DNA from 4 places in the Nitratireductor basaltis genome. Region 4 is predicted to be linked to each of the others. Evidence: predicted binding sites of a transcription regulator. Region 4 holds the regulator's gene; each other region holds the start of a gene.
What was found. Region 4 encodes LexA, which represses DNA repair genes until DNA is damaged. Its sites were predicted from a motif close to TGTTCNNNNTGTGTTCNG; they were not measured.

Region 1 (3,668 bases), 360 kb from region 4:
CGGCGGCCACGCGCTCGATGCCCATGCCTGTATCGATGGACGGGCGCGGCAGGTTCACGCGCTCATCAGGCGAAAGCTGCTCGAACTGCATGAAAACGAGGTTCCAGATCTCGATGAATCGGTCGCCGTCTTCATCGGGGCTTCCGGGTGGACCGCCGGGAATGCCTTCGCCGTGATCGTAGAAAATTTCGGAACACGGGCCGCAGGGACCGGTGTCGCCCATGGCCCAGAAATTGTCATTGGTCGGAATGCGGATGATGCGGTCATCCGAGAGGCCCGCGATCTTTTTCCAGAACGAGGCTGCCTCGTCGTCGGTGTGATAGACGGTGACGAGCAGGCGCTTGGCATCCAGCCCGAACTCCTTCGTCACGAGGTTCCAGGCCAGCTCGATGGCGCGCTCCTTGAAGTAGTCGCCGAAGGAGAAATTGCCCATCATCTCGAAGAAGGTGTGATGGCGCGCAGTGTAGCCGACATTGTCGAGATCGTTGTGCTTGCCGCCGGCGCGAACGCATTTCTGCGCGGAAACAGCGGTCGAATAGGGACGCGTCTCCAGACCCGTGAACACGTTCTTGAAGGGCACCATTCCCGCATTGGTGAACATGAGGGTCGGATCATTGCGCGGAACGAGTGGACCGGAGGAAACGATCTCGTGTCCGTTCTTCGCGAAATAGTCTAGAAAAGTCGACCGGATGTCGTTGACGCCACTCATGAATTTGCCTTTGCGAGAGACCTTGCCGGAATACGGCAGAACTGGAAGCCGCCTTTTAGCGGCTGCGCATTCCACTGTCCAGAAATCCGCGGTGGAGACCACTGTTCCAGACAAAAGAAGGCACCGCTGGTGGTGCAGCGGTGCCTTCTTTCAAGAACCGGTTGATGGCGCGACCCGGATCAGCCCTCGGCTGCGTCGTCCAGACCTTCATCCTTGCGCGCATCATCGAGGAATTTCTCGGCAATCAGGCCCGCATTCTGGCGCAGCGCCAGTTCGACTTCCTCTGCGACCGCAGGGTTTTCCCGAAGGAAGTTCTTCGCATTCTCACGCCCCTGCCCCAGACGCTGGGAATTGTAGCTGAACCAGGCACCCGATTTCTCGACGATGCCAGCCTTCACGCCCAGATCGATCAGCTCGCCGAGCTTGGAAACGCCCTCGCCATACATGATGTCGAATTCGATCTGCTTGAAGGGTGGTGCCAGCTTGTTCTTGACAACCTTCACGCGGGTCTGGTTGCCCACGACCTCGTCACGATCCTTGACGGAGCCGATACGGCGGATGTCGAGACGCACCGAGGCATAGAATTTCAGCGCATTGCCGCCGGTGGTGGTTTCGGGAGAGCCGAACATGACGCCGATCTTCATGCGGATCTGGTTGATGAAGATCACCATGGTCTTCGAGCGCGAGATCGAAGCGGTGAGCTTGCGCAGCGCCTGGCTCATCAGGCGGGCCTGCATGCCCGGCAGCGAGTCACCCATCTCGCCCTCGATTTCCGCACGCGGCGTGAGTGCCGCAACGGAATCGACCACGATCACATCCAGCGCACCGGAACGCACAAGCGTGTCACAGATCTCAAGTGCCTGCTCGCCGGTGTCGGGCTGCGAAATCAGGAGATTTTCCAGGTCAACGCCCAGCTTGCGGGCATAGACCGGGTCCAGCGCATGCTCGGCATCAATGAAGCCGCAGATGCCGCCCTTTTTCTGGGCTTCAGCAACAGTGTGGAGAGCAAGCGTCGTCTTGCCCGAGCTTTCAGGCCCGTAAACCTCAATGATGCGGCCACGCGGCAAACCGCCGACGCCGAGCGCGATATCAAGGCCAAGAGAGCCGGTGGGAACCGTCTCGATCTCGACCACCTGGTCATTGCTCCCCAGACGCATGATGGAGCCCTTGCCGAAGGAGCGCTCGATCTGCGAGAGGGCAGCGTCCAATGCCTTGGATTTGTCCACCGAATTGTCCTCTACAAGCCGCAATGAATTCTGAGCCATGATACAACACCTCTTGCCCGTCAATGGAGGCCTTTGCGGCCGATCGGTTCAGTTGGTTATTCGTACCTCTTTTGTTCTCTTTTGGCAATAGCAGCCAAAACACTGATATTGCTCAATTTCTCACATTTGTTCTCTTCCTGTACCGCAATGATGCGGGCAGGTGCGGCAATGGAATCAATCGAACTTGTCCCCTATGGATTTGTCAGCCTCTTCATAGTAGGTCCACCAGCGACTTCGAATCGAGCCGGCCTGGAGGCCTGTGTTCCGTGCCATCCCCCATCATATTCGCCACCGGCGGCGCCCATATCGACCGGCGCGGGCGGGTCAGCGGCATTCACGTTCCCGAGGCCTCCAATCCGGGTGTGATGGAAGAAGAAGTCGGCGGCGGTGCATTCAACGCCAGTTGCGCAATTGCGCGGCGCGGATGTGAGGTGCGCTTCTTCTCCACGCGCGGTGGAGACAGCGGTGGCGAGGCCGTTGCGCGCGCGATCGAGGAAGCAGGCCTTGAAGATCTGTCGGCAACGCATCTCGACCGGCAGACAGCAAGCTATACCGCCATTCTCGACGAGAAGGGCGACCTCGTAACCGCACTTGCCGACATGGCGATCTATGAGAACTGCCTCCAGCGCAATCTGCGCAGGCGCAAATTGCGTGAAGCAATTGCAACCAGCGACGCCGTGCTGTGCGACGCCAATCTGCCTGAGGCGGCATTGGCAACACTTGCCGAACAAGTTGCGGACCAACCGCTCTTCGCCATCGCGATTTCTCCGGCGAAGGTGCTGCGCTTGAATGTCATTTCCCAGCACCTGTCGGTCCTGTTCATGAACCGACGTGAAGCCAAAGCACTTTTGGGCATGGCTCAGGACGAAAATCCGGATGGTGAAGTGCTTTGCCGAAAACTGGCCAAGGCGGGCCTTTACGGTGGCGTGATAAGCGATGGCGGTCGAGCGCTTTTCGGGTTTGAAAGCGACAGGCTGTTCAGCCTCGTCCCTCCACAGATCAGCCAGATTGCCGATGTCACGGGCGCAGGTGACGCCCTTGCAGGAGCCACGATAGCGGCTCGAATGCGCGGCCTGAACTTGGAGGACGCATTGCGCGAGGGGTTGGCTGCCTCCGCCCTTACGATACTGAGCAGCAAGGCCGTTGCCCGTTTCCGACCGGACGAGTTCGCGCAGATGGTGAGAGAGATCGGCCAAGCGCAATTCATTGCAGACATGAAGGAGCACTAGAATGGCGCAAGCCAAGGCATTGATGGATATTCACCCGGAAGTCGCAGAAGCCATCAAGGCCGGTCGCCCGGTCGTGGCGCTCGAAAGCACGATCATCACCCATGGCATGCCATGGCCGGAAAACGATGCCATGGCCGGAAAGGTCGAGGCGATCATTCGCGAGGAAGGTGCCGTGCCGGCCACAATCGCGGTCATCAAGGGGCGGCTGAAAATCGGTCTGTCCGAGCAAGAGCGCAAGGAACTTGCGCAGACGAAAGGCGCGATGAAGCTTTCGCGTGCCGATCTCGCCTTTGCATTGGCCGAGGGTCGCGATGGCGGCACGACCGTGGCAGCCACGATGATTGCGGCAGCCTGGGCCGGCATAAAGGTATTCGCTACCGGCGGCATCGGCGGCGTTCACAAGGGTGCCGAAACAAGCTTCGACATTTCAGCCGATCTTCCTGAACTGGCGCGCACGCCGGTCAT
Region 2 (3,668 bases), 840 kb from region 4:
GGAGCGTTGGTCCCCTTTAACGACGGCCTTGCAGGGGCAGTTGAGGCCGGGCGGAATGTCGCGACCGTCGGCAAGAGCGAAGCGCGCAGGTGTGCAAAGGCCGTGAAGTGCGCGGCGCATGGCTTCAAGGGAAGCAAGGCGGATATCGGAAGCATCGATGCTTGCTGCACAAACCGAGGCGACTGACACCGAAACGGCTGCATCCAGAACCTGGACGAAGAGTGCCTCGCGCATCTCTGCAGACAGCCTTTTGGAATCATCAAGCCCATCGGGCAGCCGATTTGCGTCAAGGATGACTGCTGCGGCGACGACTGGGCCCGCCAGCGGTCCGCGCCCTGCCTCATCCAGCCCGGCAACAGGTGCCGTCCCATCGCGCATGATACCATGTTCGAGGCTGTAGTCCGGCCGGATCGGCAGGTCAAAAAGGAGCGGAGAATCGGAACGCGAGCGAGACATGGTGCGGCGAAACTCGCATCGCTTCCGATTCTCCGCAAGCCCTTCCGGTGGAGTTGTGGGGCATCCGGAAAGGCTCCGTCGGCCCGGGGATGGCAACGACGGGAGAGGGGAGGCCGAAAGGGAACCTGTCTCCGTTCCGGCCGAGATCGAATTACAGCAGGGTCAGCTGTTCACCTTCACCGACGGGTGGCTTGAACAGGTCGCTGCGAAGCTTCAGCTTTTCCTGATTGAGGCCAAGACGCTTCGCTGCAATTTCGAAGCGGCGACCGATCTGCCAGGCATAGGGGCCGGTGCCCTTCATCCGCTTGCCCCATTCCGCGTCGTAGTCCTTGCCGCCGCGCATGGAGCGCACGAGTGACATGACATGGCGGAAGCGGTCAGGGTAATGACGCAGCAGCCAGTCCTTGAAGATCGGGCTGACTTCCAGCGGCAGCCGCAGGATGATGTAACCTGCCTCGCGCGCACCCGCCGCATGGGCCGATTCCAGGATGCGCTCGACCTCGCTGTCCGTCAGACCGGGAATGACCGGACCGATCATGACCGAGACAGGAATGCCCGCATCACTCAACGCACGGATTGTCTCAAGTCGTCGCGTGGGTGTGGCCGCGCGCGGCTCCATCGTGCGTGACAGGCGGCGGTCCAGCGTGGTGACCGACAGCGCCACCTTGGCCAATCCCTTTTCCGCCATGCGTGAGAGAATATCGATATCGCGGGTCACCAGCGCGGACTTGGTAACGATCCCCACCGGATGCTGATGTGCCTCGAGTACTTCCAGCACCTCGCGCATGATCTTGAATTTCTTCTCGATGGGCTGATAGGGGTCGGTATTCGTGCCGATCGCGATCGTGCGCGGCTCATAACCCTTCTTGCCAAGCTCCCGCTCCAGAAGCCGGGCGGCATCAGGCTTGGCGAAGAGACGCGCCTCGAAATCTAGCCCGGCAGACAGCCCCATATAGGAGTGAGTGGGTCGTGCGAAACAATAGACACAGCCATGCTCGCAGCCGCGATAGGGGTTGATCGACCGGTCGAAAGAAATATCCGGCGAAGTATTCCTGGTGATGATGCTGCGCGGTCGCTCGGTCTGGACTTCCGTCTTGAAGGGCGGCAGTTCTTCCAGCGATTCCCAGCCGTCGTCAAAAACATGTCGCGTCAGCGGCTCGAAGCGACCCGTGGGATTGATACCCGCGGAACGACCGCGCCTGCGTCCCTCGTGAACGCGGATGCCAGAACCTTCAACGATAGCGTTAGCCGCCATGACGCCTCCACTGCCTGAAGCAGCAATGTCGGCCCTTGCGATCTGTTCCACCATGAGACCTCCACCGGGTTTTTCCGGGCAAAAGCCCGCGCCCGCATTGCATGAATCTATTCCTATTTCAGAATAGAGAACAAAGCAAGAACAAATATGTTCCGGTGTTGTCGGCAGGTTCTAGCCGGGCTTGCGGCGCAGATGCTCGTCAAGCCGGGGCATGATCTCAACGAAGTTGCAGGGCTTGTGGCGGATGTCGAACTGATCCTTGAGCACGAGATCCCATGCATCGCGGCAGGCGCCGGGTGAGCCGGGGAGGCAGAAAACGAAGGTGCCCCCGATCAGGCCCGCCGTTGCGCGCGACTGGATCGTTGAGGTGCCGATCTTCTCGAACGAGACGCGGTGGAAGACATGGGAGAAGCCGTCCATGCGCTTGTCGAAGAGAGGCTCGACAGCCTCCGGCGTGACGTCGCGGCCGGTAAACCCCGTTCCGCCCGTCGTCAGCACGACATCCACCGCGTCGCACTTGGACCAGTCCGCAACAATTGCACGGATGTCTTCGATGTTGTCCTTCGTGATCCTCCGGTCGGCCACCTGATGGCCCGCATCTCGAACGCGCCTTTCCAAGGTGTCGCCGGAGCGGTCGTCAGACAGGCTGCGCGTGTCCGAAACGGTCAGGATGGCAATGCGCACCGGCACGAAGGCAGGGATATCAGACATGGTCGAAAGCTTCCGTTTCGTGCAGCAGGGAAGTGGCGACGACAAACCAGTCGGGATGGCTTGCCGAGATTTCCTCACGCGCCCGTTCGGCAGCCTCTTGCGAAGAAAACAGCCCGAAACAGGTCGCGCCCGAGCCGGTCATCCGCACCAGCTCCGCCCCCGTTGCTAAGAGTGCCGAAAGGCAGTGCGAAATCTCCGGCTGAATGCGCGTGGCTGGCTCCTGCAGATCATTGCGCGTCCGATGGAGCCAATCGAATAGAGCAGGAGCGGTGTCGAGCGCTGTCAGGGGCGGGAGAGGCGGATTTTCCTTGCGCTCGAGCTTGCGGAAGATCTCCGGCGTGCTAACCGGCACTCCGGGATTGACCAGCAGCACGGATAACTCTGCGACTGCGCTTAAAGGCGTGATGTCTTCACCGATGCCACGGGCGATCAGCGGCGTCTCGCTGAGGCACATGGGAACATCGGCCCCGAGCTTGAGCGCTATCCGTGCCAGCCGATCCTGCTTCAGCCCCAGCTTCCACAGCGCGTTCAACAGAATAAGCGTTGAAGCCGCGTCAGACGACCCGCCTCCCATGCCGGAAGCGGCGGGAAGATTCTTCTCAAGCTTGATGGCAACATGTTCAACATGCCCCGTCTCCTCACGCAGAAGATCGCGAGCGCGAAGCACAAGGTTCTCCGCCCCCACCGGCAGACCGGTGGCCTGCGGGCCAGTGACCGTGAATTCGTCCTCGCTTGAAGGTGAAACCGTGAGCCGGTCACCGAATTGCGTGAAGACCACGAGGCTTTCGAGCAGGTGATAACCGTCCGGCCTTTGACCGGTCACATGCAGGCACAGATTGATCTTGGCAGGTGCGGTGCGGCTGAGGCTTGGTGCCACGCGTCAGTCCTTGGCCACGCGATATTCCCCTGTCTCGGGGTCTTTCACCAGGGTGCCAACGCTGCCGGTTGCGGCTTCCTTGCGCGCGCGCCTGGCACGGCTTGTCACACGCTCGGCCTCCCGCAATAAGGCGCGATAGCCGAGATAGGCTGCAAGTCCAACGGCACCGAAAAAGATCAATTGCGGCATGCGCACATCCTCCACCAGGGCCCGCGCAGATGCAGGCGCCATTCAGCCTCGATCCTATCTCACAACCCGAAACGTTGCCAAAGGGCCTGTTCTTCGGCGCTTTCCATGACGCCGGTCGCAAGTGAAGCGCCCAATGCACTCATGTCGGGTCCTGAAACTAGCCCAAGCCTGCGGCCGAAC
Region 3 (3,668 bases), on a different contig from region 4:
AACATCGCGACGATTGAGAAGACCAAAATTCTCGACAAGCTGGAAGGCAAGGCCGCGGGCAATGCCCGTCAGGTTGTCAGCCTGTTTCAGGTCGACAAGCGGCTTGAGCTGGCTTTCGATCTGGAAATTCACATAGCGATCAACACGTGCGGCAACCTTGTCACGCGAAGGGCCGGTCAGTTGCTCGTCTGCCAGGAGTATCGCGCGCGGCCGAAGCGGATCATCACCTGCAACCAGGGTGGCCACCGGCGCACCGAGCCAACGAACCACGCCTTCCGACGACAAGGCCAGATCGCCATTGGCAGAAGATGCAAAGCGCTCCGCGCGGGTTTCGAACTCTGCAGCAAGTGCCTTTTGCGCTGCAGTCTTCACCGCACGCGCATCTTCACCTTCGGCAGTCTTGTCCGCGGTGAAGCGGAATCCCTGCATTTCACCCACGTGGTGCCCCTCCACCAGGACTTCACCAGCGTTACTAACTTCAGCTTCCGGCATTCTGTTCTCTCTCAGGCGCTTCATGAGCACGGAAGTCCTGCGGTCCACGAAGCGTTTCGTCAATCGCTCATGCAGCGCATCGGACAGGCTGTCCTCGATCTCCCGTGTTTTTTCCTGCCAGTGTGTCGGATCCGACAACCACCCCGGCCGGTGGGAGACAAAGGTCCAGGTGCGAATTTGCGCAATCCTGTGCGACAGCGTGTCGATCTCACCCTCGGTGGATGACGCGCGCCGCACCTGATCGGCCATGTAATCTTCATCAACATGCCCCTGCCGGGCAAGGTCTTGATAGACGGCAGCCACAATTTCTGCGTGTTGAGCGGGTGCAATCTTGCGATAATCGGGCAATGCACAGGCTTCCCATAGCAGCGCGACCCGCGCGCGGCTGTCGGCAAGCCTTGCCACATCCTCGTCATTTGCCAGATGCTCAAGCACACGCTGGTCGGCTGCAGGAAGCGCTTTTGTAAGCCCTTCACGGTTGGGCGGCGTCTCCAGCGACACACGCAGCGCCTTCAGGCTCGAGAAATCAAAATCGGCCGTACGCCACTGCAATACCTTGGCCGGCTCGAAATGATGGGTCTCGATACGCTCCACGAGAGCATCGTCGAATGGGTCGACATGACCCGTGACGCCGAACGTGCCGTCCCGCACATGGCGACCCGCGCGGCCTGCAATCTGGCCAAGCTCAGCGGCAGACAGGTCGCGAAACTGGAAACCGTCGAACTTGCGGTTCTGCGCAAAGGCGACATGGTCGACATCGAGATTGAGCCCCATGCCAATCGCATCGGTCGCCACGAGATAATCGACATCGCCGGACTGGTAGAGCGCCACCTGCGCATTGCGTGTCCGCGGGCTGAGCGCGCCGAGGACGATGGCCGCACCACCGCGCTGACGGCGGATCAACTCGCCAATTGCGTAAACCTCGTTGGAAGAGAAGGCCACAATTGCAGACCGGCGCGGCAGGCGCGTGATTTTCTTGGAACCGGAATAAGTGAGGACCGACATGCGCGGTCGAGTGATCACCGAGATGCCCGGCAGCAACTTCTCCAGCAGCCCGCGCATGGTGCCCGCACCCAGAAGCAGCGTCTCGTCGCGCCCGCGCAGATGAAGCAGCCGGTCCGTGAAGATGTGGCCGCGTTCCAGATCCGCGGCGAGCTGGACCTCGTCGATTGCAACGAATGCCGCGGTCGTTTCGCGCGGCATGGCCTCGACAGTACAAACCGAATAGCGCGCCTTGGGCGGTACGATCTTTTCTTCACCCGTGATGAGCGCGACATGCTCGGGACCCACACGCTGCACCACGCGCTGATAGACCTCGCGCGCGAGCAGCCGCAGCGGCAGGCCGATGACCCCGGTGCTGTGCGCCACCATCCGCTCGATCGCCATATGCGTCTTGCCGGTATTGGTCGGACCCAATATCGCGGTCACGCCGCGTCCCGTCAGCGCGGTGGGAGATTTCTCATATGGCTGAATATTCATCCAAAGCCTTTTCACTGCCAGGCGGCGCGCGCCCGCGCTAGACATATAGGATGGCGACCAAAGAGCAAAAGGCAAAAACCCGCAGCATTAACAATTGGAACGAGTCTGGAACGAATCGGCGACGAATCGGCTTCCAGGCCGGATTCCGCTTTTGTTCACCACAAGATATGGACGGGTCCACAAGATATGGAGCAGATGCTGATCGAGCAAGTTCTCCAGATGTCGGGATTGACCTTTGGTCGTTAACTTTTGCGGGCGGAACGTCTGCCGCGACGGGGCAGAAAATCTGAAATCCTTGAAAGCGTTAGGTTTTCCTAACAACTGGTTAACCCATTCGGAAGGCCGCCAGCGGTTCCGATTAACAAAGCGGCCAAAGGAAGAACGAATCGGCGACGAATCGGCTGTTCGCGCATGTTCCCTGTATGTTCACTACAAGATGTAGTGTTTTCCACCAGCTATCAACAGGCTTTCCACCGAAAGTCCGCCAAACATTGTGGAACAGGACGAACTCCAAGAAGCGACTTGCCCCAAAACGGGACAGCAACAGGAGAGGCAAAAGTTAAATAGGAAGCGTGTGATCCGGCGGGAATTCGAAGCTCCCGCCAGATCGCTGGCGCCCGAATATGGCGATTAGCCCTCGAAGACTTCAACACACATGGCAACACCCATGCCGCCGCCAATGCAAAGGGTCGCAAGACCCTTGCCGCCGCCACGGCGCCGCAGCTCGTGCAGCAGCGTGTTCAGCACCCTTGCACCGGAAGCTCCGATCGGATGACCAATGGCGATCGACCCGCCATTCACGTTCACGATCTCCGGATCCCAGCCCATGTCCCGGTTGACTGCGCAGGCCTGAGCGGCGAAGGCCTCGTTGGCTTCCACCAGATCAAGGTCGCCTACCTTCCAGCCAGCCTTTTCGAGTGCTCGTCTTGAAGCGGGGATGGGGCCGGTGCCCATGATCTGCGGATCGACCCCCGCAGTGGCCCAGGACGCAATGCGCGCAAGGGGCTTCAGCCCGCGACGCTGAGCCTCCGCCTCGCTAATCAGGAGCACGCCGGCTGCGCCATCATTCAGACCGGATGCATTGCCGGCCGTAACCGACCCGTCTTTCGAAAAAGCCGGCCGCAGCTTCTGCATCGCCTCGAGAGTGGCGCCGTGACGAATATACTCGTCCTCATCAACCTTCACCTCACCCTTGCGGCTCGAGAGCGTGACGGGAACGATCTCATCCCTGAAGCGGCCTGCCTTTTGCGCGGCTTCCGCCTTGTTCTGGGAAGCAAGCGCGAATGCGTCCTGCTCCTCACGCGAGATCTGAAACTTCTCAGCGACATTTTCCGCCGTGACACCCATGTGATAGCCGTTGAAGGCATCCCACAATCCATCCCGGATCATGGTGTCGATCATCTGGAAATCACCCATCTTCACTCCGCTGCGCAGATGCGCGCAATGAGGTGCGAGCGACATGGATTCCTGCCCGCCGGCAATAACCACCTGCGCGTCACCGCAAACGATCTGTTGCATGCCGATTGCGACCGCCCGCAAACCCGAGCCACAGACCTGATTGATGCCCCAGGCGGTTGTCTCGATCGGCAAGCCTGCATTCACGGCAGCCTGTCGAGCGGGATTCTGCCCCTGCCCGGCCGTAAGCACCTGACCGAGGATGACTTCATCCACTTCTGCTGCATCCACGCCAGCTCGCT
Region 4 (3,668 bases):
CGAAGTCCATGACGCAGAAGAGCTTGAGCGATCTCTCAAATTGTATTCCCCCCTGATCGGGATCAACAATCGCAACCTGCGCACGTTCGAGGTCAGTCTCGAGACCAGCGAGCTACTTGCTCCACGCGTCCCGAACGATCGCATTATTGTTGGTGAAAGCGGGATATTCACCAACGCCGATTGTCAGCGTCTTGCGAAAGTCGGCATCAACACGTTCCTCATCGGCGAAAGCCTGATGCGGCAGGATGATGTTGCCGCGGCGACGCGCACTCTTCTTGCCCCGATTGCAGCCTGAACCCGGTCATGGCGAAACTCACTCATATCGCATCCGATGGAAGCGCACAGATGGTCGACATTGGCGCCAAGTCCGCCACGACCCGTCTGGCCACTGCGGAAGGCTATGTGAGGATGGAAGCGGAAACGCTGGAGACCATCAGGCATGGAAATGCCAAGAAGGGCGACGTGATCGCAACAGCGCGCATCGCCGGCATCATGGCTGCAAAGCGCACCCACGAGTTGATCCCGCTGTGTCATCCGCTTGGGCTGGATAAGGTGAGCGTGGAAATAACGGCAGACGAGGATCTTCCAGGCCTGCACATACGCGCAACAGCGCAGGTCACCGGGAAAACCGGCGTCGAGATGGAAGCGCTCACGGCCGCTTCTGTTGCCTGCCTGACGATCTACGACATGGCCAAGGCGCTCGATCGCGCGATGGAGATAACCGGCCTTCGGCTGCTTGAGAAGTCCGGAGGCAAATCCGGACACTGGTCACGGGAAGATGCAGCGGATGGCACTGATTCCTGTTGATGCAGCGCTTGAGCGCGTGCTGGAGGGTATTAATCCACTACCGGCCGAAGAAATACCGCTGCACGACGGGATGGGTCGTGTTCTTGCCAGCCCCCTCCATGCCCTTCGAACACAGCCCCCTTTCAACGCATCAGCCATGGATGGCTATGCCGTTCGTGCTTCTGATACGCTTGATGAGCGGCGCGACCTGAGTGTCATCGGCGAGGCAGCCGCCGGAGCACGGTTTCCCGGCTCGATGGGCCAAGGTCAGGCCGTGCGCATATTCACCGGCGCTCCGGTACCGGACGGCGCTGACGCGGTACTCATCCAGGAAAATGCCGAATCCGTCAGTGACCGGACCATCCGCGCAGCAAAGCCTGTCGAACACGGTCGGCACATACGTCAGGCCGGCATGGATTTTCATGCAGGGGACCTGCTGCTTGAGCAAGGACGGCGGTTAGATCCGGGCGCATTGACCCTTGCTGCCTCCAGCGGACACGCAAGACTGCTCGTCCATCGCCGCCCGCGCGTTGCCGTGCTGGCGACGGGAAACGAGCTGGTAAACCCCGGAGAAACGACCGGCCAGGATTCCATCGTGGCATCGAACAGCTACGGTATTGCGGCAATCGCAAAGGAGGAAGGAGCGGAGATCATCGACCTTGGCATCGCTTCCGACAATGACCAGCACCTGTCGTCCCTGTTTGCCAAAGCGCGAGATACTGCAGCCGATATCCTCGTGACGCTTGGCGGCGCTTCGGTCGGCAAACATGATCTCGTGCGCGGGGCGCTCGCAGAAGCCGGAATGGAACTGTCGTTCTGGAAAGTGGCCATGCGCCCGGGCAAACCGCTGATCTCTGGCCGGATGGGCGCAATGCATGTGCTTGGCTTGCCCGGCAACCCGGTATCAAGCCTGGTCTGTGCCGAACTCTTTCTGCGCCCTCTTGTTGCGCATATGCAAGGGGCTCGGCATGAGCCCGACATGCGCAGCGCCGCGCTCGGTGCGCCCCTTCGCGCCAATGACGAGCGACAGGACTACATACGTGCGGTTGTTCGACACACGGCGGAGGGGATGATCGCAACGCCTTTCACCAGGCAGGACTCATCACAGCTTACTGCCTATGCGACTGCCAACTGTCTTATCATCCGCAAACCGCACGCGCCTGCCGCGAATACCGGTGACGACTGCCGAATTTTGATGCTGCATCGCTGATCCTGAGAAATGCCATTGCGGAACACAACTGGAACAGATAAATTATGTTCTGGTTTTGTTTATGACTGATTCTGGGAGTCGGCGATGCTGACACGCAAGCAGCACGAGTTGCTACTCTTCATCCATGAGCGTCTTAAGGAGACGGGCATACCGCCTTCATTCGACGAGATGAAGGAGGCTCTCGATCTGGCATCAAAGTCAGGCATTCACCGTCTCATTACCGCCCTTGAGGAGCGTGGTTTCATTCGCAGGCTGCCCAACAGGGCTCGTGCGTTGGAAGTGCTGCGGCTGCCCGATTCCATCGCGCCTGGCCTTCCAGGTAGCGCGCGCAGGTTCCAGCCGAGTGTTATCGAGGGAAGCCTCGGCAAGACATCCGAACCTGCCCGCCCGGCAGCACCCGCGTCAACGCCTGTTGAAGACAGTGGCGCCTACAGCGTGCCTGTCATGGGCCGCATTGCAGCCGGTGTCCCGATCGACGCGATACAACATCAGACCCACAGCATCACCGTACCACCCGACATGCTTTCGGGAGGGGAACATTACGCGTTGGAGGTCAAGGGCGACTCGATGATCGAAGCGGGCATCTTTGACGGCGACACGGTCATCATCAAGCATTCGAGTTCGGCCAATCCCGGTGAGATCGTCGTGGCACTGGTCGACGATGAGGAAGCCACACTCAAGAGGCTCAGACGCAAAGGCGCATCTATTGCGCTCGAAGCGGCCAATCCGGCCTATGAGACCCGGATCTTTGGGCCTGACCGGGTCAAGGTTCAGGGAAAGCTCGTTGGCTTGATCCGGCGCTATTGAGATCTGGTGGAGTTTTTTCCCTCAATCGCGCCTGTAGGGCGCGAGCCCTCGCGCTGCCCTGGAATATCGCCGATGTTCGTGCCAGGGCCGGTAAGGCATGTCGACGGCATAAGTAACATTTGCACCATTTGTCGCCCGTGCATCCATCTGGATTGAGGCAGCGCCGCGTCGGGCAAGATCCCGCTTCGTCAAGACCAATGTCCGTGCACCGCAGCGTGGTTCAACCGTCGCATCATCCAGAATGATTATTGCCGCCTTGCCACACCACTGCGCCACCTGAACCGGCTCATTCAGATGAGCAATCCAGGCTCCGCTGGGATGCTGGATGGCACAAGCGCCCTCACGACATGAAAATCCCCGGGCGGAGGTGGCTTCAGCACCATCATTATCCTGTAGAGGCTTGATCACACTCTCGATCATGAGCGCATGCTCCCAGTCACCCATGGTGAAGCCGTTTAGACGCTCGCGGTTCACTGCCAGCCTGCCTTCACCCATATAGACACCAACAAGTCGCGCATCATCGCTGACCAGCACATCCGGTAGTTCGCGCTGCGCCCACAGGATCGCACCGGCAAGGAGCAGTGGCAAAGCCAGAAGCCGCAAGCCGGTGGTGAAGATGACGAGCAGGGTGAAGCCTGCAGCAAGCAACAAAAAGGCGCTGCGGGGCATCAGGCCGATCGCATCGATCGGGCTGTGGCTGGCGATGGTTTCCGCCACGATGACAATACCTTGAATGGCTTTGCCCATGAGTGTCCAGAAAAGTCCATCCAGCCCGAAGGGCATGGTGATGATAGCCATGACCGCGGAGGGCATCGCCACAAGCGAAACCAATGGCATCGCCGCCAGATTGGCCGGCAATGCCAGG

Region 1: a site for LexA is predicted at 2,036-2,053, ahead of recA (recombinase RecA). Genes of this name have one in related genera too.
Region 2: a site for LexA is predicted at 1,838-1,855, ahead of EL18_RS09015 (PA0069 family radical SAM protein). Genes of this name have one in related genera too.
Region 3: a site for LexA is predicted at 2,067-2,084, ahead of EL18_RS14735 (helicase-related protein). Genes of this name have one in related genera too.

The regions. Positions count from the first base shown of each region.
Region 1 covers NZ_JMQM01000001.1:1,375,606-1,379,273, forward strand. The annotation lists gene alaS (alanine--tRNA ligase) at 1-709, opposite strand, end outside; gene recA (recombinase RecA) at 889-1,974, opposite strand; gene EL18_RS06575 (carbohydrate kinase family protein) at 2,241-3,203, shown strand; gene EL18_RS06580 (pseudouridine-5'-phosphate glycosidase) at 3,205-3,668, shown strand, end outside.
Region 2 covers NZ_JMQM01000001.1:1,855,889-1,859,556, reverse strand. The annotation lists gene EL18_RS09020 (ribonuclease HII) at 1-456, opposite strand, end outside; gene EL18_RS09015 (PA0069 family radical SAM protein) at 608-1,762, opposite strand; gene moaB (molybdenum cofactor biosynthesis protein B) at 1,883-2,422, opposite strand; gene EL18_RS09005 (4-(cytidine 5'-diphospho)-2-C-methyl-D-erythritol kinase) at 2,415-3,299, opposite strand; gene EL18_RS09000 (hypothetical protein) at 3,303-3,488, opposite strand; gene EL18_RS08995 (S49 family peptidase) at 3,548-3,668, opposite strand, start outside.
Region 3 covers NZ_JMQM01000002.1:486,448-490,115, reverse strand. The annotation lists gene EL18_RS14735 (helicase-related protein) at 1-1,971, opposite strand, end outside; gene EL18_RS14730 (acetyl-CoA C-acetyltransferase) at 2,602-3,668, opposite strand, start outside.
Region 4 covers NZ_JMQM01000001.1:1,019,392-1,023,059, reverse strand. The annotation lists gene trpC (indole-3-glycerol phosphate synthase TrpC) at 1-295, shown strand, start outside; gene moaC (cyclic pyranopterin monophosphate synthase MoaC) at 304-807, shown strand; gene EL18_RS04860 (molybdopterin molybdotransferase MoeA) at 788-1,996, shown strand; gene lexA (transcriptional repressor LexA) at 2,081-2,803, shown strand; gene EL18_RS04850 (ComEC/Rec2 family competence protein) at 2,825-3,668, opposite strand, start outside.